One region of the Schaalia turicensis genome, then DNA from elsewhere that is predicted to be linked to it. Evidence: riboswitches for the same ligand, from Rfam matches in the RefSeq annotation. Region 1 holds a riboswitch; the other holds the start of a gene.
The links. A riboswitch is a leader RNA that binds a small molecule or an ion and turns the genes downstream of it on or off. The one in region 1 is predicted to bind ZMP and ZTP.
Positions count from the first base shown of each region.

Region 2: it holds a riboswitch for ZMP and ZTP, as region 1 does, so the genes downstream of both, purH (bifunctional phosphoribosylaminoimidazolecarboxamide formyltransferase/IMP cyclohydrolase) here and glyA (serine hydroxymethyltransferase) in region 1, are expected to answer to the same signal.

Region 1 covers NZ_CP048928.1:1,376,509-1,391,279, forward strand. Annotated here, with positions in the region: gene G5S47_RS06070 (arginine deiminase) at 1-401, opposite strand, end outside; gene G5S47_RS06075 (bifunctional methylenetetrahydrofolate dehydrogenase/methenyltetrahydrofolate cyclohydrolase) at 485-1,378, opposite strand; gene glyA (serine hydroxymethyltransferase) at 1,375-2,667, opposite strand; ZMP/ZTP riboswitch at 2,708-2,791, opposite strand; gene purU (formyltetrahydrofolate deformylase) at 2,995-3,861, opposite strand; gene G5S47_RS06090 (hypothetical protein) at 3,919-4,062, opposite strand; gene G5S47_RS06095 (malate dehydrogenase) at 4,437-5,426, opposite strand; gene G5S47_RS06100 (PPK2 family polyphosphate kinase) at 5,669-6,775, shown strand; gene pgi (glucose-6-phosphate isomerase) at 6,924-8,600, opposite strand; gene G5S47_RS06110 (6-phosphofructokinase) at 8,690-10,975, opposite strand; gene G5S47_RS06115 (dicarboxylate/amino acid:cation symporter) at 11,247-12,572, opposite strand; gene G5S47_RS06120 (NADP-dependent isocitrate dehydrogenase) at 12,760-13,977, opposite strand; gene G5S47_RS06125 (DUF3017 domain-containing protein) at 14,133-14,411, opposite strand; gene pta (phosphate acetyltransferase) at 14,507-14,771, shown strand, end outside.
Region 2 covers NZ_CP048928.1:1,498,840-1,513,610, reverse strand. Annotated here, with positions in the region: gene G5S47_RS06665 (UvrD-helicase domain-containing protein) at 263-3,202, shown strand; gene sucC (ADP-forming succinate--CoA ligase subunit beta) at 3,294-4,493, shown strand; gene sucD (succinate--CoA ligase subunit alpha) at 4,521-5,441, shown strand; gene G5S47_RS06650 (cell division protein PerM) at 5,720-7,228, shown strand; ZMP/ZTP riboswitch at 7,599-7,684, shown strand; gene purH (bifunctional phosphoribosylaminoimidazolecarboxamide formyltransferase/IMP cyclohydrolase) at 7,711-9,549, shown strand; gene G5S47_RS06640 (hypothetical protein) at 9,786-11,168, opposite strand; gene guaA (glutamine-hydrolyzing GMP synthase) at 11,514-13,082, shown strand; gene tet (TetM/TetW/TetO/TetS family tetracycline resistance ribosomal protection protein) at 14,052-14,771, shown strand, end outside.

The DNA of each region.
Region 1 (14,771 bases):
GGTTCATCGATCTGTTCTAAAAGCTCACGCTTCGTCATGCCGGCAATCAAGATCTCGGCAAGGTGAGACGAATCCAGTCCGGCTGTAAAAGCGCGGAGTGAATCCAAAGCTGCAGGACCAACCGTTTTATCGGTGAAAACGAGTTCCAGGGCTTCATCACGACCGCCTGGAACTTCGAGGGCTTCAGTCAAAAGAGTCGAAAAATCAAGAACCTCGATGCCATGACGACGCATCTTTGAGGTCATCGCATCGTGTTCTTCTTGGGCGCGCTCCAACCAGATCACGTCATCGAAGAGGAGTTCTTCCATGTTCGTTGGCGTAATACGCGACATTTCGTTACCGGGACGGTGAACGAGGACTGTCTTCAGCGCACCAACTTCAGATGTGACTGACGGATTCAATGAACTCACTATCTTCAACTCCAACATATGTGGCACTGGGGCGGAGCCTCAACGCCAAGGCTCCACCCCACCACCACAAACAGTTACGCGAGGCGCTCTGCTGCCTCGACAACGTTCGTCACCAGGAGCGCGCGAGTCATGGGACCTACGCCCTTCGGGTTCGGGGACAACCACGATGCGACCTGGTCAACACCGTCTGCAACGTCGCCGCGCAGGCGAGCCTTACCGTCTTCACCTTCAACGCGGGATACACCAACATCGAGCACTACTGCGCCCGGCTTCACCATGTCTTTGGTGATCAGTCCAGCACTACCCGCTGCGGCCACGACAACGTCCGCCTGACGCACGTGAGCAGCAAGATCCTTCGTGCCGGTGTGGCAGACGGTGACGGTTGCATTGATTTCCTTGCGGATCAGTAGCAAACCAATCGAACGGCCAACAGTGACACCGCGACCAACAACGCACACATCCTTGCCACGAAGGTCAATGCCGTGTCGTTCCATCAGTTCGATGACGGCGCGAGGCGTGCACGGAAGCGGAGTATCGATCGGCCCAGAGCCACGAAGAACCAAGCGACCAAGGTTCATCGGGTGCAGGCCATCTGCGTCCTTCGCAGGATCAATGCGTTCTAGGATCGCGTTCTGGTCGATGTCCTTCGGCAGTGGCAACTGAACGATGTAGCCCGTGCATGCCGGGTCAGCATTCAACTGGTCAATCGCTGCTTCAATTTCAGCCTGCGAAGCCGTTTCCGGCAGGTCAACGCGGATGGATTCGATACCCACTTCAGCGCAGTCGCGATGCTTACCCGCAACGTAGGACACCGAACCGGGATCTTCACCGACGAGGATCGTGCCAAGGCCGGGCACAACACCACGAGCGCGGAGATTCTTCACACGCTGGGCAAGTTCCGCCTTGATTGTGGCAGCTGTACCCGCACCGTCGAGGACCTTAGCGGGCCCTTCCCAGGGAGCCCTCATTCGCCAAGTCCAACGTAGAGCGGACGAGCGTCGGTCAGAGCCTTCACGCGTGCGCACAGGCCGTCAACGTCAACCGATGCGCCCGATGCCCCCTGAACCAGCGTGGTGCCGATGATGTCGGCGACCTCAGCGAAGTCCTTGGCGTCGAAGCCACGGGTTGCTAGAGCCGGCGTGCCGATACGCAGACCGGAGGTGCGCATCGGGGGACGCGGATCAAAGGGAACTGCGTTGCGGTTGACGGTAATGCCGACCTCGTGCAGAAGATCTTCTGCGTCGCGACCGTCCAGCTTCGATTCGACGAGGTCAACGAGGACCAAGTGAACGTCGGTACCACCGGTGACCAACTTGATGCCGGCTGCTTTCGCATCGTCTGCATTGAGACGATCAGCCAGTAGCTGAGCACCTTCGAGAGTGCGACGCTGACGATCCTTGAATTCTTCGGTCTGCGCGATCTTCATGGCGATTGCCTTTGCGGCAATCGCGTGCATGAGCGGACCGCCCTGCTGGCCGGGGAAGACTGCGGAGTTAATCTTCTTGCCCCACTGCTCGCCACGAGACGACAGAATCATGCCCGAACGCGGGCCACCGATCGTCTTGTGGACGGTAGTGGTGACAACGTCAGCGTGCGGGACTGGGCTGGGGTGCAGGTCTGCTGCGACAAGGCCGGCGAAGTGTGCCATATCGACCCAGAGTGCTGCGCCGACCTCGTCAGCGATCTCACGAAATGCCGCAAAGTCCAGATGACGCGGGTAGGCGGACCAGCCGGCGATGATGACCTTGGGGCGCTCACGCAGAGCAGCTTCGCGCACCTGCTCAGCCTCGATACGCATGGTCTGACGGTCGACCTCGTAGGCCACCGCGTTGTAGTTTTTGCCGGAGAAGTTGATCTTCATGCCGTGGGTCAGGTGACCGCCGTGAGCGAGGGACAGGCCAAGAATCGTGTCGCCCACGTTTGCCATCGCCATCAGGGCTGCAGCGTTTGCTTGCGCGCCGGCGTGTGGCTGAACGTTGACGAAGTCGGCACCCTTGAAGACCTGTTGTGCGCGCTCGATCGCAAGGTTTTCTGCGACGTCAACGGCTTCACAGCCACCGTAGTAGCGACGACCCGGGTAGCCTTCCGCGTACTTGTTCGTCAACACGGATCCCTGCGCTTCTAGGACTGCGCGCGGGACGAAGTTCTCTGACGCAATCATTTCGAGGGTCGCCCGCTGACGTGCCAGTTCAGCGTCGAGCACAGCCTGAATCTCGGGATCCAGCTGGGCAAGGGTCATGTCATTAAGGGAATCCATTGGGTTCTCCTGCTCCTTGAACTGCCGATTTCTCGGTCGGCGCCTTAGCCCAGGCGGGCGGCTATGGTGCCTGTTCATCGCTCCCCGGTGGTTTCCCACCTGTTCGCCAGTCACGACTCATCCACCATATCGCGAAGCGACCAGTTCGCGCACTGCCTTCCCACGTACGAGGCCGCCTCCATCTAGGCACTCCCCGCCTGCTATGGGGCGGATGTGGCGAAAGCCGAAACCGTCGCTCACACTCACCAGCGAGAAGCGGTCTCGGCCTCGTGAATCAATTCCTCAGCAGTGCGTGCGTCACACATCCGCCTGGGGAATAGACGAAAACTAGCGGGAGAACACCACGGTTCGCGTGCCGTCCATGAGGACGCGACGCTCGGCGTGCCAGCGGACTGCCTGAGCCAAAACGCGACGTTCCACGTCCTGGCCAAGCGCCACCATGTCCGGCGTGGAGTCGGCGTGCGTCACGCGCGTGACGTCCTGCTCGATGATCGGGCCCTCGTCCAGGTCGGCGGTCACGTAGTGTGCGGTCGCACCAATGAGCTTCACGCCACGATCATGCGCCTGCGCGTACGGGCGAGCACCCTTGAACGACGGCAGGAACGAGTGGTGAATATTGATGACGCGCCCCTGCATTTCTTCGCAGACCTTCTCAGACAGAATCTGCATGTAGCGTGCCAGAACAACTAGCTCCACCTTTTCCGAGCGGACCAGGTTGAGCAACTCACGCTCAGCGTCAGCCTTCGTTTCCTTCGTCACCGGAATATTCAGGAAGGGAACGCCGTAGAACTGAGCAACGGGAGCAAGATCCGGGTGGTTACCCACGACCGCGACAACCTCGATCGGCAGGCCCTGGCTACGCTGACGGTAGAGCAAGTCAGTCAGGCAATGGCCCTCGCGCGACACCATGATGACCGTACGCAGGCGACGACCGAGGGCATCAATATGCCAGGTCGCATCAAAAGTCTTCGCAACCTTCGCCAGACCTTCTTCGACGGGACCTCGACCGACCGGCGAGTCAACCTCAATACGCATGAAAAACAGTCCCGAATCCGGATCCCCGAACTGCTGGGACTGAATAATATTGCCGTTCACACTGCCGATCACACCTGTCACCGCGTGGACAATACCTGGCTGATCCGGACAGGACAGCGTGATGACAAGCTTCGTGTTTTCTACGGTCGATTCACTCATGGGTACAGATTAGCGGGTTTACTCATCGCCCAGTATCCACGGCCATAATGTCCTTAGTCAGCCCTGATAATCCAGTTCCTCGTCACGATCGAGAATCGCTTGAGCAAGGTCTTCACAAACAATCAACGAATGAGCAATGCCACTACGCAGCGACACCAGTAACGACAATGCGCAGACCCATGTGATGGCCTTCTTGCTCAACAAAACGCTCGTTCTTTTCAGAGCGTTTCTTCGGGTGTGCAAGTAATATTTCGTATTTCACCCAGGCCATGAGCGAAATGCATAGGAGAGCGAAGCCCACTGGGATACACAAATTGTTGGGCACGATATTCGTTGCGCATGTGCAGGTTTTTCACGAATTGCACCCATAACAGCTGAACTTGATGCTGTGGCTACATTGATGCTGGTCAAAGGCTTGTTTCGTTCATTTTGTAGATAGACGCGTGGTAGCGAATCGGGGTGGTCACGCGGTGAGCTGAGCAAATAAGAAGTGGCCACGAGCTTAGCCCGTGGCCACTTCCTTCCCTGTCAATCAGACAGGATCAGCGTTTCAACGAATCGCGTTGATGCTCAGTTCACTTGATGAAACCGAGAGCCTTCACTGCGTCATACTCTTCCTGCAGAGCCTTGATGTTGTGATCGATGCCTGCGCGAGTTGCCTCGGAGATCTCCAGACCGTCGACAATCTGCCACTCGCCACCGTCAGAGGTGACCGGGAAGCCGAAGCAGAGGCCTGCTGGGACGTCGTAGTGGGTGCCGTCGGACATGACGCCCGCAGTGACCCATTCACCCTCGGGGGTGCCGTGGATCCAAGAGTACATGTGATCGATTGCTGCGTTTGCAGCCGATGCTGCTGAGGATGCGCCACGAGCTTCGATGATGGCGGCGCCACGCTTTGCGACAACCGGACGGTAGGTCTCAGAGAGCCATGCTTCGTCAACCAGGTCAGCAGCCTTCTTGCCAGCAACGGTCGCGTAGGAAACGTCCGGGTACTGGTCTGCGGAGTGGTTGCCCCACACGACAACGTCCTTAATGTCGGCAACTGCTGCGCCGGTCTTGTGGGCCAGCTGAGCAACTGCACGGTTGTGGTCAAGGCGCATCATTGCGGTGAAGCGGGATGCCGGAACATCCGGAGCAGCGTTCTGAGCAATGGTGGCGTTGGTGTTGGCCGGGTTGCCAACGACGAGGACGCGGATGTCGTCTGCTGCGCCATCGTTGATGGCCTTGCCCTGCGGGCCGAAGATGCCTGCGTTGGCTTCCAGCAGGTCTGCGCGCTCCATGCCCGCCCGACGCGGCATTGCGCCAACGAGGTAGGCAACGTTGGTGCCTTCGAATGCCTTGGTGGCATCGTCGAAGATTTCAACGCCGGCAAGGGTCGGGAATGCACAGTCATCGAGCTCCATTGCGGTGCCTTCAGCGGCCTTCACGCCCTGGGGGATCTCAAGAAGGTTGAGCTTGACGGGGACATCGGGACCGAACAGCTGGCCGGAGGCAATACGGAAAAGCAGGGCGTAGCCAATGTTGCCGGCGGCGCCGGTGACGGTAACGATGCGAGGTTCTGCCATGATTCGGCACTCCTTCTTAGTTTGTGTGCGTCGGCGGTGTTCGCCGTCGCCTGGTGGCGGTTTCGCCACATACTGACGTTCCAAGCCTAAACGCTTTCGGCGTGGGAAAACAGGGCTAGCAGTCCTACTTTTCATATACGCAAGCACGTGATCTAGACCATGATTAGAGTTGCACATACGTACATTCGTTTTCGAGCCTTGCATTTTCTAGGTTGCGTCGAGGTCACGCGGTGGAGGTCATCATGGAATCGAAAGAAAACACAGGTCAGGAGTCACCTGAAGACACCATGACCTACGTGTCTGGGCCGTCGAAGTATTGGACAGGTGATCCGCGCGATCTGCTGGTTGCCTCTGAGGCGTTCGACCTGAATTCCTTCATTCGTGACGCCACGCCCGGTTGGGGCGCAAGCAAAAAGAAGGCGTTGAAAGCGATGGCTAAGCGGGCAGTTGATTTTTCTGAACTCCAAGAACGCCTGTATGCCGCGTCGAAGGAAGGTGCGTCGGATTCAGTTCTGTTGATCCTTCAGGGTTTAGACACGGCTGGTAAGGGCGGAATCGTTCGCCACGTCATCGGGCAAGTGGATCCGCAGGGTGTTGCTCTGAAAGCATTCAAAGCGCCCACGGAAGAAGAGCGTGCCCACGATTTCCTTTGGCGTGTCCGCCCACACTTCCCCCGCCCGGGATACATCGGTGTTTTTGACCGCTCGCACTATGAGGATCTTCTGGTTCCCACCTCCGCGCGTAACGCCAACCAAGAATCTATCTTCACCGCTGATGAGGATGAGCTAAACCGTCGCTATCACGATATCTACGAGATGGAATTAGAAGCCGTTCGAGCCGGGATGAAGGTCATTAAAGTCTGCTTGGTCGTCTCCTATGAAGAACAGGGGGAACGTCTGATGGAGCGCTTGGAGCGCCCAGATAAGCACTGGAAGTTCTCCACGGGTGATCTCGATACTCGCGACAACTGGAGCGCCTACCAAGACGCTTATTCCGAAGTGATTCGCCGGACCTCGACGCGTATTGCTCCGTGGTATGTCATTCCTGGCGACCACAAGTGGTATGCACGCTTGGCAGTCCAAGAGATCCTTGTCCGTACGCTCGAAGGCATTAACCCCACATGGCCACAAGCCGATTTTGATGTCGATGCTGCGAAAGATCGTCTTTCGGCTTCGCTCACTCCTGAGGTTCTGTCATCTCATGCCCACGAGAAGTCGGGTGACGCGGGATCCCAAGATAAGAATGAGGGCGAATCAAAGTCCAAGAAATCCAAGAAATTCGACAAGAAGAAGTCGGACTCTTCCGCTTCACAAGATGCGCCCCACATTTCCGTGAGCGCCTGGGGATAGGTGCTCCCCGCTCACTCCCGGCTATGAAGGGAGAGAGCGACAATAAAGTTTCGGCCTCGTCGATAATGAAATCAACGAGGCCAAAACTGTGGCGCTACGCTTATCGCGCACAGCCGTCAAACCGGCGCAGCACTTAAGCTGAGAAGGGTCACTTGCGGTTCTCGCGGTAGTACTCGATGAGAGCCTTCGTGGAGGCATCCTGCGCGTCGAGTGCAGCCAAGTCACCTTCGATGGCCGGCAAGATCTGCTTGGCCAGGACCTTGCCTAGCTCTACGCCCCACTGGTCGAAGGAATCGATGCCCCAGACGGCGCCCTGGACGAAGGTGATGTGCTCGTAGAGAGCAATCAGTTCGCCAAGAACACGCGGGGTCAGGGCCGGTGCCATGATCGACGTGGTCGGCCGATTACCGGTGAAGACGCGAGCCGAAACGATGGCCTCCGGGGTGCCCTCGGCGCGAACCTCGTCCGAGGTCTTGCCGAATGCCAGAGCCTTCGTCTGAGCCAGGAAGTTCGACAGGAACAGCTCGTGCATGTCAGCCTCGCCATCCTTCAGGGGCCACGCCGGGTTAGCGAAGGCAATGAAGTCGGCGGGAACCATGCGGGTGCCTTGGTGAATCAGCTGGTAGAAGGCATGCTGACCGTTGGTTCCCGGTTCGCCCCAGAAGACCTCGCCGGTCTCGTAGGTGACGGGAGCACCATCGCGCCGGACGGACTTGCCGTTCGACTCCATGGTCAGCTGTTGAAGGTAGGCCGGGAAGCGGTGCAAGTACTGCGAGTACGGCAAGACAGCGTGTGTGTCGGCACCGAGGAAGTTCGAGTACCAGACATTCAGCATGCCCATGAGGATAGGCAGGTTTTCTTCCGGCTTCGCGGTGGCGAAGTGGACGTCCATCGCGTTGAAGCCCTCAAGGAATTCAGCAAAGCCATCCGGGCCGATCGCGATTGCCAGCGAGGTGCCGACAGCGGAATCCACGGAGTAGCGGCCGCCCACCCAGGACCAGAAGCCGAAAGCATTGTTCGGGTCGATGCCGAACTCAGCGACCTTGTCCAGAGCGGTGGACACGGCGACGAAGTGCTTGGCGATGGCGCCCTTCTCGGTTGCCTCGTCGGTAACGATGCCACGGTCGCGCAGGGCGCCGAGGAACCAGTCGCGCACAACCTTGGCGTTCGTGATCGTTTCAAGCGTCGTAAATGTCTTCGACGCAACAATAACCAGGGTGGTTTCCGGATCGAGATCCTTCGTGGTCTCACCCGCGTCGGTCGGATCAATGTTCGAGATGAAACGGCATTCAAGACCATCCTGAACAAAGGGCTTCAGGGCCTCGTAGGCCATGACCGGGCCCAGGTCCGAGCCACCGATACCAACGTTGACAACCGTTTCAACCGGCTTGCCGGTAATACCGGTCCACTCGCCGGAGCGAACGCGCTCTGCGAAGTCGTAGACCTTGTTCAGAACCTCGTGAACGTCCGCGATCGCATCCTGGCCGTCAACGGTCAGCTCGTCGGTTGCCGGGCGACGCAACGCGGTATGCAGAACAGCGCGGTCTTCGGTGACGTTGATGTGCTCACCGGCGAACATGCGATCGCGCAGGTCGTAGACACCAGTCTGCTCAGCAAGAGCCAGCAGGTCAGCAAGCACGCCTTCGTCAATCAGGTTCTTCGAAAAATCAACGTGCAGGTCGGCGCCGTCAATCGTCCAGCGAGTTGCGCGGTTCGGATCAGCTCCGAACCAAGCGCGAAGATCCGGGTCAAAAGCGTCGGCACGTCCGTCCAGTGCTTCCCACGCGGGAGTCATTGTGGGGTCAACGACCGGATTGTCAGTCATGAATTCTCCTGTATCAATGGATCTGCGATGAGTTCGCGGTTCTTGAATGAAAAAACAGTTTTGGTCGAATCAGACGATTCGGCGATGTCTTACTCGGGATCTGCGTCTGCGATGGAAATCTCGACAGCGGGCTTACCCGAATCCTTCATCGAAACGATGCGCTGAACCGGGCTGAGCTCTCGCCACCACTGATCGAACGGACGACGATTGCGGATATCCAGATCCTCAAACATGTTCTTCACCAGGCGAGCTTCGATCTGGTTGCGTACCTGACCGATGTACACGCCCTCGGATTCGCCACGATTGAACTGGTTGTTGATGTGGTCGAGCGCGCGGTGAGCAAGACGCGTTGCCAGCAGGCGGTCGAACGGGCTGGGCGAACCCCCCTGTTGCAGGTGGCCGAGCGCCGCATGACGCACGTCGTATTTGCCGTCAGATTCTGCCTCGTACACGGACGCAAGGAATTCGCGGTCGTAGTACTTCGACACTGCCTCGTTGACGAGGACCAGGAACAGACGGCGTCCTTCAGCGAAGGAATCAACCATGCGCTTCGTGTCATCAGCGATCTCATTCAGAGTCACATCATCTTCGTTGAGATAGATGTACTCAGCACCGGATGACAGTGACGCCATCAGCGTCAGGTACCCGCAACGTCGTCCCATGATTTCGGCGACGAAACAACGCTTGGTCGCTGCGGCGGATTCCTTGATGCGGTCAAGCGCCCAGGTGGCATTGTTGATCGCGGTATCGGCACCGATCGATAGTTCCGAACCGGGCAGATTGTTGTCGATGGAGGCGGGAACCAGAACGATCGGGATACGGAAAGCCGGGTAGCGGTCACGCTCGGAGATCATCGAGTGGACAGCAAGGTAGGCGTTGAGGCCGCCAATAACAATCAGCGCATCCAATTCGTTACGTTCAATAGCGCGTCCCAGGGCGTAGAACTGCTCAACTTCGGGGACATCGCGCCTCGTGCCGAGTTCCGCGCCACCCTTGAACGCCCAGCCTTCAACGTCAGCCCAGGTCAGTTCTTTGACCGCGTTATCGGCCAAACCCTTCCACGAGCCTTCGATTCCCAGCATCGTCCAACCGCGAGCGATGCCTAGGCGGACTGCCGCGCGCGCTGCCGTGTTCATGCCAGGTGCAAGACCGCCAGCGTGCAGGATACCGATTCGACGAGGCTTTTCAGTAGGTTCGGGCGTCAGCTGAGGCGGAGTCGAAAGGATCGTGTTAATTTCGACCATCGTCGTGAAAGAAACACCGCGCGAAGCCTGGGCAGCTTCATAGTCGCCGGCCACAATCAGGTGCTTGACCGCACGAGTATCGTGCACCGCCTTCATCAGCGGAATACGGGTCACGCGATTGTGGCGGACACCCAGAACATTCGGGGTGTTTTCCGGCGTTGCTGAAAGCATTTCCTGAACAGCGGCGTAGCCAAGCAACGATGACATCCAGCGGTCATAGGCTGACGGCGAGCCACCACGCTGGACGTGGCCAAGGATCGTCACGCGAGCGTCTTCACCCGTGCGCTCAGTAATCACATCGGCAATGTGTTGAGTGGTCAGTACATTACCCTCGCGGTCGGTTGCACCTTCGGCGACCAACACGATGGATTCGCGTCGCCCTGCTTCACGACCCAAACGCAGGTGTTCAGCGAGGTCTTCTTCCCAGCCCGGTCCAACCGGATCTTCGGGGGTAAACACGTAGTCAGCACCACCGGCAACCGCTGCCATCAGGGGGAGGTAGCCACAATGGCGACCCATGACCTCGACAACGAAGGTGCGCTGGTGAGATGCTGCCGTGGAGGTCAGCTGATCCATCGCGTCCAAAATGCGATGGAGTGCAGTATCCGCACCGATTGTCATGTCGGTGCCCACCATGTCATTGTCGATCGAGCCGACAAGACCAACAACCATCAGAGCCGGATGCTTTGCCGCTTCTTCTTCACTGAGCACGCCTTCATCAACGAGTTCGCGAATGTGCTGCGACCATTCGCCTCGGAATTCATCCGTGCCAGAGAGGGAGCCATCGCCACCAATAACGACAAGGTGGTCAATACCGTGTTCGACCAGATTCTTCGCGGCCGCATGCCGGCCCTCGTAATCGCGGAATTCTGGACACCGGGCCGTACCGATGACCGTGCCGCCCTCGGCGAGGATTGATGAGACATCCGACCAGCAGAGCTTCTTGATCGCATCTCCGCCTTTAACGGCGCCGGCCCACCCTTCCATGACCGCATAGGGTTGGGCGCCCACGGCAAGCGCGGTTCTCACGACGGCGCGGACGGCCGCATTCATTCCCTGCGCGTCACCGCCTGATGTGAGAACGCCGATCTTGAAGTCAGCAGGGGCTTTGAGCGGTTGCGGAGTAGCCATTGCGTGAAGCTCCATTCCTGTTCACGGTCTGAAAGTGTTACCAGCTTCGTCCAGTTTACGTTTCGTCCAGTTTACGGCGAAGCGGGAAGTGATGGGTAGACCAATCGGGTATTCAGGGTTGTCAGAACACTTTTCGGGAATAAAAGAGTGGTGGCCCGCATGTCTCATTGCGGACCACCACTCTGAAGGGGCATGTGAGCTCGTGCGTTGAAGAATCAGCGTCTATTCGTTTGATGACGAATAATGACGGGTACGCGCTTGAGCCAATCCGTCAGTTACTAGCCGACGGGTTCGCAGCAGCAGATGCAGCGAGGTCTTCGGCGCTGACAACGCCTTCGACCGAGACGCGGTCAAGGTAAGCCATGCCGTCGAAGGAGAGCTCGCGAGCGTTCTCCGGATCGCCTTCTGCGCCGATCTTGCCACCGGCCATCCGGTCAACGATGATCGCGATTGCGCCGTCACCGGTCACATTGGTTGCGGTGCCGAAGGAGTCGAGGGCGATATAGGTGGCGATCATGAGGGCAACCTGGGCATCGTCGAAGCCAAGCATCGACGAGAGTAGACCGGTTGCTGCCATGATTGCACCGCCGGGAACGCCGGGGGCTGCGACCATCGTGATGCCGAGCATGAAGATGAAGCCAACCCACTGTACAGGGCCGACATCGATGCCCTGGGTGATGACGATAGCGAACGCGAATGCGAAGATCTTCGAGGTCGAGCCTGCCAGGTGGATCGTTGCGCAGAGCGGAATGGTGAAGGATGCAACGGCGTCGGAGATGCCGTTCTTCTTTGCCTGACGCAGAGTAACCGGGATAGTCGCCGCGGACGACGAGGTGCCGAGTGCCGTCAGGTAGGCGGGCATCATGGTGAGTAGCGACTTGATCGGGTTCTTCTTGCCGATTGCGCCAGCAACGATGTACTGCGTGAGCAGGATGACGACCTCAAGCAGGAGGACGACGACAACAACGCGGACCAGGGTGCGCATAATGTCCCACGCCTCACCGGTGTAGGTGAGGTTCAAGAAGATACCAAAGATGTGCAAGGGCAACAGCGGGATGATGATGCGCTCGATGAGCTTGGTGATGATGGCACGGAATTCAATGAAGCCCTTACGCATAACGCCACGCGGGATCATTGCAAGTCCGATGCCGACCACGAAGGAGAGCAACAGCGCGGTCATAACCGGGACAGCTGCAGGCATTTCGATGGTGAAGAACGATTCGAGTGCCGAGCCGGGCTCGGTAACATCAGCAAGACCGTTCGAAAGGAGCTTCGGGAAGACGGTTGCTGCGACCAGGTAGGTCAGGAAGCCTGCGAAAAGAGTCGAGGTGTAGGCCAGCGCGGCGGTAACGCCGAGCCACTTGCCCGCGCCACGTCCGAGATCAGCAATAGCCGGAGTGACCAGACCGATGATGATGAGCGGAATCGAGAAGGACAGAAACTGGCTGAAGATAGCTGAGAATGTCGCGAAGACTCGTCCAACTGCGACAGGCACCAGGTGCGAGTCACCCACTTTGGTGGATCCCAGCACGAGGGCGAGGATGATTGCGACGAGCACCCACACGAGGATGCTGCTCTTCTGCATAAACTTTCGCATGATTTTCCTTGAGTCGTTCGACTGATCGGGATACGTACAGGATGCCCACAGACCGCATTCCGATTAGTTTTCGTTCACTATTCGAACATTCCGACACCGCTACTCGGGCAGTTTCACGCGCTATAGAGACGAAACCGGGGCGGGCAAGCCGAAGCTCACCGCACCCCCGTTTCGTTGAGTGAGCAGATCAAGCGAGGGCTTTCGCCAGATTATCGTCGAGCGCTACAAGGAACTCTTCGGTGGTGAGCCACGGAGTATCGCCACCGACCAGACGAGACAGATCGCGCGTCATCTTGCCTGAAAGAACCGTGTCAATGATGACCTTCTCAAGCGTGTGGGAGAAATCGATAATCTCAGGCGTATTATCAAGCATTCCTCGGTGAGCAAGAGCGCGGGTCCAAGCGAAAATCGAGGCAATCGGGTTGGTTGACGTTGGTTCCCCCGCCTGATGCTTGCGGTAGTGACGGGTAACAGTGCCGTGAGCGGCTTCAGCTTCCATCGTGCGACCATCTGGGGTCATCAGGACGGAGGTCATCAGACCCAGCGAACCGAATCCCTGAGCGACAGTATCTGACTGAACATCACCGTCGTAGTTCTTGCACGCCCAGACGTAGCCACCTTCCCAGCGCAAGGACGAGGCAACCATGTCATCAATCAGACGATGTTCGTAGGTCAAGCCAACTTCGGCAAATCTGTCCTTATATTCGCGCTCGAAGACATCGGCGAAAATGTCCTTGAACGCACCATCGTAGGCCTTGAGGATCGTGTTCTTCGTCGACAGGAAGACCGGATAGTTGCGCTTGAGTCCGTATTCAAAGGATGCTCGAGCGAAGTCTGCGATCGATTCGTTGAAGTTGTACATGCCCATCGTGACGCCACCACCTTCAGGCATACGGATCACTTCGTGCTCGATCGGTTCCGACCCATCGTCGGGAGTGAAGGTCAGCGTGATGGTGCCCGCTCCCGGAACCTTAAAGTCAGTCGCACGGTACTGGTCGCCGAATGCGTGTCGACCGATAACGATCGGCTTGGTCCATCCGGGGACGAGGCGCGGAATGTTGTCAATAATGATTGGTTCACGGAAGACAACGCCACCAAGAATATTGCGAATCGTGCCGTTGGGGCTACGCCACATCGTCTTCAGGCCGAACTCTTCAACACGCGCCTCGTCGGGAGTGATTGTCGCGCACTTGACGCCCACGCCATGCTCTTTGATCGCATTGGCGGCATCAATCGTCACCTGGTCGTCAGTCGCGTCGCGATTCTGGATCGACAGGTCGTAGTAACGCAGATCAACATCCAGGTAGGGGTGGATCAGACGGTCTTTAATGAACTGCCACATGATGCGGGTCATTTCGTCGCCATCGAGTTCAACGACCGGGCCTGCAACCTTAATTTTCGACATCGTTTCTCTTTTCGTCGGGCGAGCTGGCGCTACGCGAGAAATTATCTTGACATCGAGATTACTTGATTAAATACACTCGCGCTCATAGATGAGACAGAAGAAATACGTTCGCCAACCCAAAGACCCCGACAGCACAACCATGTCGGACCGAGCGGTTAGGACAGAAGGTTCATCGTTGCCGTGAACGGCGAAAAATACCAAATACCAAGCGCCAAGAAAGCGAGCACCACGGCATCCATCCACCGATTACGTGAAGCAAACCATGGGCGTCCTGGCAAAACAAGACGCGCACCGGCCATCACAAGCAACGTGCCAGCAAGGGCATAGACCGCACGATGAGGGTGGTTCAAAAGCGCCAAAATCGCCGTAACACCAACACCGACGAGGACGAAAATGATCGTCCCCCAGTACGCATACGACGGCGAAGTATTCATTCGCACCTGCTTCTTCACACTGCAAGCCTACGGGGTAATGCATTATTCACACATCTTCACGTCTTAATTTGCCTCCGGAGCGCGCTACCATGTTCATGCGACCGTGCAGGCCGCGCACATTTTCACGTGTTGAAGGAGCATCAGTGACTTCCCGTTACATCGTTGTCGGGCCCGATTCCGCAAATGCTGCAACAGACGCAGCTCACGAACTTGCCACCGCGCTTTCAGCGCGTGGAACGCTTGCGCGCATGAACGCGCTCGCTGGCACGACCCCATCCGCAGCAGCGACCTCCGGCACCTCGGCTTTGCCGGCAGCTGTCGAAGCTGTTCGCGCAGCTGACGCAGACTTCGTCCTCATCG
Region 2 (14,771 bases), 120 kb from region 1:
GTGCTTGTTCAGCGTTTGCCGTGCTTGTTCACCGTCTTCGTAGAAGCAAACGTGTGTGATCTGCGTTTTTACGGTGCTTGTTCACGCGAAGGGTAGCGTGCTTGTTCACCGTGGGGCTGCGCTTGTTCACTGTTGCGGGCGTGATTGCACGCTGTCATGGTCGCGCTTGTTCACCCGAAGTCCCGGCTACTTCTCAGGATGAACACCTGTCGGACGTTTTGCAGATTGGTTTCTACATGGTCTGTTTTAGGCTAGGAGAGCGATGACTGATTTCACTTCTCTTCCCGATCTTGGCTCCGCTTCATTCTCAGAATGGGGCGGTGTGCCAGAACCTGGGCCTGAGTCGCCGGTGTATGACTTCCCCGGCGGATCCGTTCTAGGTGAGGATGTTGTGCCCGTTTTGGATGAAACTGAGTACTTCTCTCAGGCGAATAGGACCAGCTCGAAATCTGCGTTCGGCTATTCGGGCAATGGAAGTGAAGAACCTTCAGACTGGCAGTCCCGGCCTCGTTTTTCTGAACCGGACGAACTCATTAGAGAACTCAACGATCAGCAACGCGAAGCTGTCGTCCACGACGGTGGACCGCTACTGATTATGGCGGGCGCGGGATCTGGGAAAACGCGCGTGCTTACTCACCGAATTGCCTACCTTCTTGCTACAGGGCGAGCCACACAAGGGCAGATTCTTGCGATCACGTTCACCAACAAAGCCGCCGCAGAAATGCGTGAAAGGGTTGGCGGGCTGGTCGGTCATGGCGCGGCGTATATGTGGGTTTCGACGTTCCATTCGGCCTGCGTGCGAATCCTGCGACGTGAGCACGAGGCCGCCGGTCTGACTTCGTCGTTCACCATTTATGACGCGCAGGATGCTCAGCGACTCATTCAAATGATCCTGAAATCGATGGATGTCGACGTGAAGCGATACTCACCCAAAATGATCGCGGCCAAGATTTCAGATCTAAAAAATGAACTGATTACTCCCGCCAAATACGAGGAAACCTGCGCAAACGACCCAATTTCAAAGATCGTCGCAAACACCTATCGCGAATACTCAAAGAGAATGCGCGAATCGAATGCGCTGGACTTCGATGATCTGATCATGGCAACGGTGCAGTTGCTGAAAGACAAGCCACTGATTGCTCAACAGTATCATCGGCGCTTCCGCCACATTCTGGTGGATGAGTATCAAGACACGAACCATGCGCAGTATGTCCTGGTTCGCCTACTTGTCGGCGATGGCGATGACGGAGTAGAACCCGGTGAGCTCACCGTGGTTGGTGACTCAGACCAGTCGATTTACGCCTTCCGCGGTGCAACAATCCGCAACATTGAGCAGTTTGAGCGCGATTTTCCGGGTGCTCGCACAATTCTTCTGGAGCAGAATTATCGGTCGACACAGAATATTCTCTCTGCCGCGAATGCAGTGATCGCGCGCAACCAAGGGCGTCGACCAAAAAACCTGTGGACAGCTTCAGGCGATGGTGCGCTCATCACTCTTGACGCAGCTGATTCTGAACATGATGAAGCACGTTTTGTCGTGTCTGAAGTTGATCGCCTGGCTGATCAGGGTGCTTCATATGGTGATGTTGCAGTCTTTTACCGTACAAACGCCCAGTCACGTGCCATTGAAGAACTCCTTGTGCGTCAAGGAATTCCCTACCGCGTGGTCGGCGGAACACGATTCTACGAGCGCAAAGAAATCAAAGATGCGCTGGCCTACCTGCAAGCGATCTCCAATCCTGATGACAGCGTTGCCGTCCGCAGAATTATCAACGTTCCGCGTCGTGGGATCGGCGCAAAAGCTGAAGACGCTATCGCAGTCCATGCTTCTCGATACGGTATTTCCTTCGGCCAAGCTGTCCGAGACGTCTGGGAAAGCGAAGGATGCCCGCTGGGTGAAAGTGAAGGTATTGAATGGCAATATCCGACGGTCAGTCAAAGCGATGCGACATCGCTCGTCGATGTTGCCACCTCTTCTGATTCTCCTTCGGGTAAACCTTTCCCATCGAACGCCACAGACTTAGGGAAACAAACAAGCGAGCCTTCCCTTGTTGAGTCTGAAACACCGGGGGCCATCGTAGACAATGCGCTCAGTGCGTGGGCAGACGTAGAGGTACGTACATTCGAGCAAAATCCGCCGGATGCTCAAGATGTAAACTCGGCCTCGTCGATCGGAAATTTGCCCAGCCGGCAGTTGCCCCCCAGTGGTGAACAGCGCGAGGTCCTTGGCCTTTCTCCGCGAGCGCGAAAGTCGATTGCTGCGTTCTGGGGTCTTATCGAATCTACTCGGCAAGCAAGTGAAAAGGGTGTGTCGACTGCCGATATCCTCGAGGAGATCCTGGATAAGACTGGATACCTCGCTACGCTACGAAAGTCGGAGGATCCTCAGGATGCTTCGCGCGTGGAAAACCTTGCAGAATTGCACTCAGTAGCGATTGATTTCGCGCACGTGAACCCGCGCGGTAGTGTGGTCGACTTCCTTGAGCGAGTCGCACTCGTTGCAGATTCGGATCAAATTCCATCTGAAGACCAGCGAAGTGGTCAGGTGACGTTGATGACAGTGCATACAGCGAAGGGGCTGGAATTCCCCATCGTGTTTGTCACCGGCATGGAAGATGGGACCTTCCCGCATCAAAGGTCGCTTGGGGATGAGTCTGAGCTTGCGGAAGAGCGTCGCCTTGCGTACGTGGCAATTACGCGTGCGCGTGAGCGACTGTATCTGACTCGAGCCTCTATTCGCTCAGCTTGGGGTAGTCCGCAAGAGATGTTGCCGTCCCAGTTCCTCGCAGATATTCCGCCGGAGCTATGCGATATTCGCCGATCCTCAACTGCAAGTGAACGACTGCGTTCGCGCGAAAACTCCTGGGGGAGCGGATGGGGATCGGGCTCCTACTCTTCGCACACCGGTCGTGCCTTGGATGATGATGGGCCAGTTTTTGGCTCCGGTAAAGCAGAAACTGCCTCTCGAGTCACAGGTATTCGAACCGGGAAAACCATACGCATGGGTGCGCAACAAACGTCACGCAATACGCACCGACCACTCCTTGACTTGAAGGTTGGCGATAGGGTTAAACACGCGAGTCTGGGGGAGGGAACTGTTGTTGGCCTCGAAGGTCAGGGGAAAACAACGGTTGCTCGGGTCAAATTCAGCGAAGCGGAGAAGCGCCTGCTTCTTCGAGTTGCACCCCTAGAAAAAATCTGAATCGAACATAAATTGGCGTTCTTAGGACGAACGGCCTAAATGGTCGTTAGTCTGTTCAATGACAAGCCATAGATGACAAAGGAGTCCACCCGTGGACCTGTATGAATACCAAGCACGTGACATGTTTCGAAAGCACGGCGTTCCCGTACTGCCCGGGCTTACCGCAACGACTGTCGAAGAGGCGCGCACAGCGGCAACTCGTCTGCTCTCAGATGGCGCCGAGCTTCTCGTCGTCAAAGCGCAGGTGAAAACCGGTGGCCGCGGAAAGGCAGGTGGCGTCAAACTTGCTTACACTGCCGCAGAAGCCGCTGAAAAAGCAGAGGCAATTCTTGGACTCGATATCAAGGGACATATCGTCAAAACCCTGCTGATCGCATCGGGTGCCGACATCGCCGAGGAATACTACTTCTCGATCCTCCTTGATCGATCGAACCGTCGCTACCTTGCAATGTGCTCCCGCGAAGGCGGTATGGACATTGAAACCCTGGCGAAGGAACGCCCCGAAGCCCTAGCTCGCGTGCCTCTGAACCCCGTCATCGGAATCAACGATCAAGTGGCACGGGAGATCTTGACGCAAGCGGGATTCCCCGCTGAACGCCAGGATCCCCTCATTCCGGTCCTCGTCCTGCTCTGGGAAACCTACCGCGACGAGGACGCAACCCTTGTCGAGGTCAATCCTCTTGTCACTGCCACCGACGGTACCGTGTGGGCAGTCGACGGCAAGGTCAGCCTGGACGACAACGCCCGCTTCCGCCATCCGGAACACGAAGAACTCGTCGACCGAGCCACCCAAGATCCCCGCGAGGCGCTGGCGAAGGAAGCCGGACTGAACTACGTGCGCCTCGAAGGTGAAGTTGGCATCATCGGTAACGGTGCTGGTCTGGTCATGTCAACCCTCGACGTCGTTGCGATGGCCGGTGAAGATCTTGGCGTAAAACCGGCAAACTTCCTCGATATCGGTGGCGGTGCTTCGGCTGAAGTGATGGCAAAGGGCCTCGACATCATCCTCGGCGACGAGCAGGTTCGCTCTGTCTTCGTTAACGTTTTCGGTGGCATTACCGCATGTGACAAGGTCGCGGAAGGCATCATCGGAGCTCTCGAAGTTCTTGGCGACTCTGCGACGAAGCCTCTGGTGGTTCGCCTCGATGGAAATAAGGTCGCCGAAGGTCGAGCGATCCTCCAGGCGGCGAACCATCCGTTGATCCACATGGTTGAGACCATGGACGATGCCGCACGACGTGCAGCTGAACTTGCTGCCGAGGCCGTTGCTTCACGGCCGGCTCAGAACTGACCAGACGAAAGACAAAGGACGAAAAGAATGTCGATTTTCCTTAACTCTGACTCCCGTGTCATCGTCCAGGGTATGACGGGCGCTGAAGGTCGCAAGCACACGCAACGGATGCTGAGCGCCGGCACGACCATTGTTGCTGGCACTAACCCGCGCAAAGCCGGCACCAGTGTCGACTTTGACGTGGTTGGCTACGGCCCGGCCGCTGACCGGGTCGAAAACGGAACAGTGTCCGTACCCGTGTACGCCACTGTTGCTGAAGCAAAAGAAGCAACGAACGCGAACACTTCCGTCATCTTCGTTCCGCCGGCCTTCGCGAAGGGAGCCGCACTTGAAGCGATTGATGCTGGCATCGAAACGATCGTTGTGATCACCGAAGGTATTCCTGTCGCAGACTCAACCGTTTTCGTGTCGCATGCACTGAAGAAGGGTGTTCGTCTGATTGGCCCGAACTGCCCAGGCATCATTAGCCCAAACCAATCAAACGTTGGTATCACACCAGCAGACATCACCGGTCCGGGTCGCATCGGCCTAGTTTCTAAGTCCGGCACGCTCACGTACCAGCTCATGTACGAACTCCGCGACTTTGGTTTCACCACCTGCCTTGGCATCGGTGGCGACCCGGTGGTCGGAACCACCCACATCGATGCCTTGGCGGCGTTCGAAGCCGACCCCGACACCGATCTGGTTGTGATGATCGGCGAAATCGGTGGCGACGCAGAAGAACGAGCAGCTACCTGGATCAAGGAAAACATGACGAAACCCGTTGTCGCCTACGTTGCTGGTTTTACAGCCCCCGAAGGCAAGACCATGGGGCACGCTGGCGCGATCGTTTCCGGTTCTTCCGGTACTGCTGCGGCAAAGGCCGAGGCCCTAGAAGCAGTTGGTGTTCGCGTCGGTCGGACTCCGTCGCAGACCGCTCAGCTTGCTCGAGAAATCCTCTCAAAGTAGTTGCACACTATGCCGGTTTTGGCAGGGCAAACTGAAGAGGCCGGAAGCGAACAGAACACAAACTCTGCAAACGGAGTGGCCAGAACACAAACTCTGAAAGCGATCTGATCTCGCTTCCACACTGAGGTAGGTCTCAATCTGACGGTGGCCGGTGGTGCGAAAGCCCTACCGGCCACCGGTGCGTCATGATGGATAACGCTATGAACGTTACGCCTGAGACTTCACCAAGCGTCACCACAACGACGTACGCTCCGACGCGGAAAACTATTCGCGTGAGCATGCCTGACGGTTGGGCGCGCGCCATGCTTTCGGGCGTTGAAGCAGCATTCGTCGGTTGGGCTACCTGCGTTCTTATCGTCATGGGCTCCTTCCTGACGGTCGCGTCGAACCCGTGGGTGTCAAAAATCGGCTGGGACACGGTGTTCGCGTCCAGTTCGGATGTCTTCGGAGTCCTCTTCGGCGCATCAGTTCATACAGAAACCGTCACCTATCACGCCATCCCCACTCTTGTGTCGATCGGCCTCGTTGTGTTGCTCCGACTCTTCTTGCGCGGAGGCGAAGAGTTCTCGCCATCGTCGAACTGGTTCGCCGTTCCTGCTTTCACTGTGATGACCGCTTTCCTGATCGGTTCGGGTGCTTCGTATGTGCGCTGGTGGGAAGCGATGCCGGGTGCCCTATTCGTTTCGCTTCTCGCGTCGGCGTGGGCGTTTTTTTCTTGTGGTGACCATCCACTTCGCCGGTGGGGAGTCCCGCGCCTCATTCGTTTAGGAATTCGCGAGGCCGCAATCGCACTCACAGTCGTCGTCGGATCTGCGGCGGTTCTTACTCTGATCGCCCTTCTTACTCATACCTCACAAATCGCGGGGATCCACCAGCTCCTGCTCACGACATCTCCAATTGAGGACGCGCTTGTTGGACTCGGTCAGTTATTTTTCGCCCCAACAATCTTGGCGTGGACGTTGGCTTGGTTTGCTGGACCCGGATTCTGGGTCGGAGTCGATGCGCTTCATTCGCCCACGTCAGCCCCAACTTTGCCGATCCCAGGTATCCCTGTCTTGGGCGCGATGCCCAATATCACTCCAAGCTATTGGACGATCCTCGTTCCGATTGCGATCGGTTTTGGCATCGGTATGTGGCGCGGAAGGAAGCGTCGGCAAGCATCGCTTCGTGAACAGTTTGTTCTTTCCGCTGTCGCATTTGTCGTGATCGGTGTTGGCTTCTGGATGTGGATGGCCATGTCAACCCTTCAGCTGGGGGCGACGCGCATGGTATTCCTAGGGCCGCATGTCGGTCCGACTACTGCGGCTCTGCTCAGCGAAGTTGGTTTGGCGTTTGTATTTGGTTGGGTGATCGTTCACCCGCGCTCGTTGAAGTGGATGCGCGATCAATGGGAGCTTTCGCTTCTTGACGCTGGGCAAACGGCTCCGTCTTCGACCGCGCTTGTTGAAGAATCGCCCTCCGATGTTTCGGCTTCAGACGTGCCTGTTTCGACCGCGCTTGTTGAAGCAGAAGAGACTCCGGAACCGGATGAAATTGATACTGACCCGACCGAGGAAGAACTCGAGGTTTTGGTGAACAAGCGCGCCGATGACACCCCCAAAGAATCCCAGTCGGAACCTGAACTTGTTCCATGGACACCGACTCCCCAAGTTGTTGAGCCGACGGTGAAGTCTCCGGCTCAGCAGGAAGCTGAACAAGCGCGCTCCGAAGATGCGCTTGCAACTGAGCGTCTTGACCTCTCTTCGCTCTCGACCGGTGAACAAGCGCGCTTGGAAGAGGGCGAATGAACACCGAACCGACTCATTGATCGGTGCACGCTCCGCTTGAACAAGCGCGGTTAGCTGTTCTGTATCCGGCGAAGGCTCCAACAAGCGTGCGCTTGTTCAAGCGTGCGAAGATCCCACGTTCGGCGCCACGGCGGTTCTAGTGGGTGCAGACAGGGAGTGTTCAGCGATCGACTGAGCGAAGGAACGAGGCCTCGCGCACTTTGTTTGCTAGTTTCTCACTTTGAAACGCGCGAAGACTGGGACGCTGAGCTTCGACGGAACCTTGAACAAGCGCGGTCGGCCTCGTCGATAACTGGCACGCGGAAGGCGAATGTGGGGCGAATCCCTCACTGGACCTGCTTGGAACGCACACGCGCTACGGGATACGATCGCCGTAGGTTGCAACTGGCGAGGGTGGATCACCACCGGGGAGCAACCCGAAGTACCCGTGAGGCGTCGCCCGCCTGGGCGCCGGGCATGATCAACCATTACTGGAGGAACCCATGTCCGTTCGCCTGGACAATCTCGAAGCTATTGACGTCCGCCCCATTACCCGCGCTCTTATTTCCGTCTATGACAAGACCGGTCTGATTGAGCTTGCCACCGCACTTGCTGGCGCTGGCGTTGAAATTGTTTCCACCGGCTCGACCGCCGCGAAGATCGCAGAAGCTGGCGTCCCGGTTACCCCCGTTGACGACGTCACCGGTTTCCCTGAGGTCCTCGAAGGTCGCGTGAAGACCCTGCACCCGATGATTCACGCGGGCATTCTTGCTGATCAGCGCAAGGCTGACCACCGCGAGCAGATCAGCGAACTCGGCGTGAAGGCATTTGACCTGGTTATTTGCAATCTCTACCCGTTCACTCAGACGGTTGCCGGCGGGGGTAGCTTCGACGAATGCGTCGAGCAGATTGATATCGGTGGCCCGTCCATGGTGCGTGCAGCGGCGAAGAACCATCCGTCGGTTGCAGTCGTGACCTCGCCCGATTCCTACGCTGCGGTTATTGAAGCTGCCCGGGCTGAAGGTTTCACGCTGAAACAACGTCGCGAACTGGCAGCACGCGCCTTCGCACATACCGCAACTTACGATCTGGCCATCTCCGGCTGGTTTGCCGATCAGCTCGATCTGGACGATGTCCGCGACGAATTGGACGAGGTCTGCGAAACCCACCTCGACGCTTCCGATGCTGCGTTCCTTGAGTCCCTCGGGTTTGCCGTCGACGGGGAATCCGAAGAAATCGTCGAAGCTGACGACGAAGAAGGCGACATGCCGGCGTTCGTCGCCGATGCTTTCGAACGCGTTGACTCCCTGCGCTACGGTGAGAATCCGCATCAGAACGCTGCCGTGTACCGCGAGATCGCAGACGAAGAAGACCTCGACGAAAACGAGCTTCTGCCCGGCATCGCCAATGCTCGCCAGCTGCATGGCAAGGCAATGAGCTACAACAACTACACCGACGGTGACGCTGCCCTGCGCGCTGTCTACGACCACGAGCGCCCCTGCGTCGCCATCATCAAGCACGCGAACCCCTGCGGTATCGCCGTTGCCGACGACGTCGCGGAGGCACATCGCAAGGCGCACGCGTGTGACCCCGTCTCCGCATTCGGTGGCGTGATCGCCGTGAACCGCCCGGTCAGCGTTGAACTGGCTAAGCAGATCGTCCCGATCTTCACCGAGGTTGTGCTGGCCCCCGGATACGACGAGGGTGCGCTCGAGGTCCTGTCTGCGAAGAAGAATCTGCGTGTCCTGGAAGTTGCTCCGCTGGCAGTCGGTGCCAGAGAGTTCAAGCAGATTTCTGGTGGCCTGCTGGTTCAGGACCGCGATGACGTCGATGCAGTCGGCGACGATCCGGCAAACTGGACGCTCGTCGCAGGTGAAGCCGCGGATGCTGCAACCCTAGCTGACCTTGAGTTCGCATGGCGCACGGTTCGCGCCGTCCGCTCTAACGCGATCCTGCTGGTTAAGGATGAGGCTTCGGTCGGCGTCGGTATGGGACAGGTCAACCGCGTTGATTCCTGCAAGCTTGCAGTCGAACGCGCAAACACGCTGGGAGGTCGCTCTACCGGTGACGCGGCCAAGGATGCGGGCGCAGATATTCAGTCCGCTGGCGGTGCGCGCGCAGAAGACATTCTTGGCGCAAAAACTGAGCAGCGTTCCATCGGCGCGGTTGCCGCATCCGATGCGTTCTTCCCCTTCGCTGATGGCCTGCAGGTCCTGATTGATGCCGGCGTGAAGGCTGTCGTTCAGCCTGGCGGATCCGTCCGCGACGAGGAATCCATCGAAGCTGCGAAGGCTGCTGGCATCACGATGTACATGACGGGCACGCGCCACTTCGCACACTGACCTGCATTTCGGCGAGGTTGTTGGAAACGGCGACATCGTCCACTGATTATCCCCCTGCTGGAGCGCTCCGGCAGGGGGAATTTCATCTGAGTACACTGCCGTGTGCGAAGGAAAGGTGAACAAGCGCGGTAAAGTGGCGAGTTTGCAAGGAACACCGAGAGCACGCGGAACGCGCGGAACCGAGAGACTGTGGTGCCTCATTTTGAGCCTCTGACACCCTGAAATCAGGCTCGAAGCTACAGCCCCGCGTCTGGATGCTCGGGGAAGAGTGGCATGACGCCCGGGATGTGACTGTGCGCAGTCAGAGGGTTCGTGGGAATCTCGAAAGCGACTTCCAAGAATGGGCGCAGTAGATTCGCCAGGTCGTCAGGCTGTCCGTCGGAGACGAAGATGACGTTCGGGTGCAGCTTCTCGGACTCGACGAGATCCAAGATAACGCGCGCATCCCCGCGTTCTGAATCAACCCAATACACGGTCCAATCCGGGCCCAGAGCAGACTGCCCCGAAACGATGAAACGTCGTACTCGGCACCCTGGTGGAAGCGCTGTCACAACATCTTCATCCAAGTCGATCATGATCCGCGGGCCGCTGACTGCGCGCAGGTTACCTTGCCCCAATTCGCGCGGGTCATTCACGGTCAGCGTCGACAGGTCGATACTTGCCGACTGATCATCGTGCCCCGGAGCTCCGGCGAGATGAGCGAGCTGTTCGGCGAGCTTCCACGTAAAAATCTCCGGGCGGACGTCGAGCATATCCGGTACCGACCAGCGGAACTTACAAACTGCGAGGAACCATTTTAACGGGTCAACTCCATCAAGGAGGAGCCCCTCGCGCAGGTAAAGAGCACGTTGCATTACCGCGTCGCGCACCGGATCATCGGCGAGCTTGCGCGCCTTCTTCAAGCGACGGTGAAAACGCTTTTGCGCCGAAGCATAGTCGTCGCCGTCAACCCACTGATCGCCCGGCCAGTTGTGCAGTCGAACAACCTCTTCACGCAGAGAAAACTGCTCGCCAACATAACCGCGATCAGCAAGCACGGTATCCCATGCCTGCACGATTTCCAAGGCGTGAGCGAATGGTGCGGGTACTTCGAGGTGAGGGATGACTGCAAGCTCCTGCCGTGCCGTTGACGCTCGCCAAGCAACAAATTGCGCGTGCGTGACAGGCTGGCCGTCGATGTCGCCCCAGCGTGGGTCGCTGGCTCTCGTTCGGGTTGCCTCGGCCCAGTTCACGAGGCCGGCCAGCAGTTTCTTACGTGGAACATCTGGGGTGTGGGCCGGAGCAATCGTGGGGTCTTGGGCATCAAATGCTCCTTCGATGTGCGCAACTGCTTTCAAGAGGAGGTTCCAGTTTGGAAGCTTTACGCGCTTCTTCGAGGCGAGTGCGACGGGGCTGAGGAACTGATCGATCAACCATGGGACGTCTCGGGAGTGAGCGATGCTGGCGATCTGGTCTCGAGCCACTTGCAGGGGAGCGTTTAATTCCGCGATGAGTGGGAGCGCTTGACGCTCTGCGTTGGAAAGCTTGCGACCGTCCGGGAAGCGTTTATGACTGCCGTGTTTGCCACGTTCGAGCATGAAAGCGCCGAAGGCTGGCATCTGGTGGTCGTTGGCAGGCATGAGTCTATTGTGTCGTACCTCTAGGTTTTCTTGCGCTCAACCGACCGCGCTTGTTCAAGAAACGAGGTGCTTGAACGGGCTTCATTGACCGCGCTTGTTCAAGCATCTGTGGGTTTTTGGCCGCGCTTGTTCACCGGATGGGGAGCGAGACGGGGACGCACAGCCTCGTATTTTTGAGTGGCGATTGGTGAACAAGCGCGGTGGTGAGTGGGGTGGGATTGGTGAACAAGCGGGGTGGTGAGTGGGGTGGGATTGGTGAACAAGCGCGGTGGTGGGGAGCGGGTTGAGACGCGTTGAACGCTCGCGCGGGTCGTTTCGCTGACGAGCGACAGGTACGATTGAGCCATGAATTCAACTCCTCGCCCCGTCCTCGTCGTTGATTTTGGTGCACAGTACGCGCAGCTGATCGCCCGTCGCGTTCGTGAAGCCTCCATTTACTCTGAGATCGTTCCTCACACCATGTCGGTCGCCGACATGCTGGCGAAGGACCCGGCAGCGATCATCCTGTCGGGTGGCCCGTCCTCCGTGTATGAAGAGGGCGCTCCGTCGATTGACCCCGCAATCTTTGATGCCGGTGTTCCGTTGCTTGGCATCTGCTACGGCTTCCAGACAATGGCCGCTGTCCTCGGAGGAACCGTCGGTCGCACCGGCACCCGCGAATACGGGCATACGGATGCTTCCGTCGGCACCTCGTCCTGCCTCTTCGCTGGCACTCCCGCTGACCAGGTCGTGTGGATGAGCCACGGTGATGCAGTCCAGGCGGCTCCCGAAGGGTTCGAGGTCACCGCATCCACCTCCGAAACCCCGGTTGCAGCGTTCGAAGATCGCTCCCGCAAGCTGTTCGGTCTGCAATGGCATCCCGAGGTCGGCCACTCGCAGTGTGGCCAGGACGCTCTGAAGAACTTCCTCTACGAAGGCGCTGGACTGGAACCCTCATGGACCGCAGGCTCCATCATTGACGAACAGGTCGAGGCGATCCGCAAGCAGGTTGGCGACGCTCAGGTGATCTGCGCGCTCTCCGGCGGTGTTGACTCTTCCGTGGCAGCAGCGCTGGTTCACAAGGCAGTCGGTGACCAGCTCACCTGCTTCTTCATCGACCACGGTCTGCTCCGCGCGGGCGAACGCGAACAGGTCGAAGGCGACTATGCGCGAGGCATGGGCATCCGCGTTGTGACCTGCGATGAATCCGAACGATTCCTCAGCGCGCTCGCGGGCGTTTCCGATCCGGAAACCAAGCGCAAGATCATCGGTCGTGAGTTCATTCGCTCATTCGAGGCTGCTCAGAAGCAGGTCATTGAACAGATCGGTGCGGAAGGTGGCGAGGTCAAGTTCCTCGTTCAAGGCACCCTGTACCCGGACGTTGTCGAATCCGGCGGTGGCGAGGGCGCAGCAAACATCAAGAGCCACCACAACGTTGGTGGCCTGCCCGACGACATGAAGTTCGAGCTCGTTGAGCCCCTGCGCACGCTGTTCAAGGACGAGGTCCGCGCTGTTGGTCGCGAGCTCGGTCTGCCCGACTACCTGGTTGAGCGCCAGCCCTTCCCGGGCCCGGGCCTCGGTATTCGCATCATCGGCGAGGTCACGAAGGAACGCCTCGACATCCTGCGTGCAGCTGACCTGATTGTTCGCGAAGAGCTGACTGCTGCTGGCCTCGATTCTGAAATCTGGCAGTGCCCGGTCGTTCTGCTTGCAGATGTTCGTTCCGTGGGTGTTCAGGGTGATGGTCGCACCTATGGCCACCCGATCGTCCTGCGTCCCGTTTCTTCGGAAGACGCGATGACCGCAGACTGGACCCGCCTGCCGTATGACGTGCTGGCGAAGATCTCGACGCGCATTACCAACTCGGTTGCAGAAGTGAACCGCGTGGTGCTGGACGTGACGTCCAAGCCGCCGGCAACGATCGAGTGGGAGTAGGCTGACAGGGTTCTGACCTGCATCTTTGAGTGCCGCACTGTGCTGCTGAGTTTCGTTTCGTACGAGAGCCACGGCAAAGCCGCCAGCGACATTGGTGAGTAAAACCGATTATCGAGCCTCCGTTTCCATGTTGGGACGGAGGCTTTTTCTTTGCCTTTTTACTCCCTTTCACCTGCGATTTCGCCATTTACTCCCCGTATTTCAAGACGGCAAGGCACGGGGCGGTATTCGGAGGAATGGGAGTAAGGATTCATCCCGAGTGAGTAGACGCGCGCTTTTTGTCCCCGAGGGCAAAACGGGACCGTCTCGTGGCCTGTGAAACTCAAATCGAACTCAATGGGCGTTTTTGCGGTCTCCGTACGGCGTTACCCCAGGTGGCTAATGGGGAGTAAAGAATCTTTCCGTCTCAATGAAAACGGGAGTAATCAGGGGAAATGCCGCGGCGTACTACCGCGTGCCGCCGTGTAAGCCACTGCGTCATTTACTCCCCGGGTGCGTCGAAAATGCCTTTGCATGCAATGGGGAGTAAAAACTCAGCATACGCAGGTGCGAGCGGAGCTCACCGCCTAGCCTGGCGTCCTGATTCGGTTGCGATAATCACCAAAAATGGAGGGTGTTCCAGTGAATGCCCTCCAGTTTTATTTGGGGAATCGGGTAAAATAATTTCTTGTTTTTTAGAGCGCACTATGATATACTGTTATTATCCTGATTTGAGGAGTCTACCAAATATGCGGCAAGGTATTCTTAAATAAAATTTGATAATGGGCGCAAAAATGCTTGCCCCTTGCAGGGGCTTGGTTTTTGTACCCAATTTAAGAATACTTTTGCCTTTTAAGCAAATATCGTGACGGACAGCAGCTTATGTAAGCCGTGTGTGTTTTTGTGTGTCCGAAGTCATGATCCCCAGCGGTAAAAGTATTAGCCGCTGGGGATTTTTGCGCCCATTTGGGCCTTGTATGGAGGATAGACATGAATATAATCAATATCGGGATTCTTGCCCATGTAGACGCCGGCAAGACGACACTGACTGAAAGCCTGCTGTATGCCAGCGGAGCCATTTCAGAACCGGGGAGCGTCGAAAAAGGGACAACGAGGACGGACACCATGCTGTTGGAGCGGCAGCGTGGGATTACCATTCAAGCGGCAGTCACTTCCTTCCTGTGGCGCAGATGTAAAGTCAACATAGTGGATACGCCCGGCCACATGGATTTTTTGGCGGAGGTGTACCGCTCTTTGGCCGTTTTAGATGGGGCTATCTTGGTGATCTCCGCTAAAGATGGTGTGCAGGCCCAGACCCGTATTCTGTTCTATGCCCTGCGGAAAATGAACATTCCCACCGTTATCTTTATCAACAAAATCGACCAGGCTGGCGTTGATTTGCAGGGTGTGTATCAGTCTGTTCGGGATAAGCTCTCCGCCGATATTATCATCAAGCAGACGGTGTCGCTGTCCCCGGAAATAGTCCTGGATGAAAATACCGACATAGAAGCATGGGATGCGGTCATCGAAAATAACGATGAATTATTGGAAAAATATATCGCAGGAGAACCAATCAGCCGGGAAGAACTTGCGCAGGAGGAACAGCGGCGGGTTCAAGACGCCTCCCTATTCCCGGTCTATCACGGCAGCGCCAAAAAGGGCCTTGGCATTCAACCGTTGATGGATGCGGTGACAGGGCTGTTCCAACCG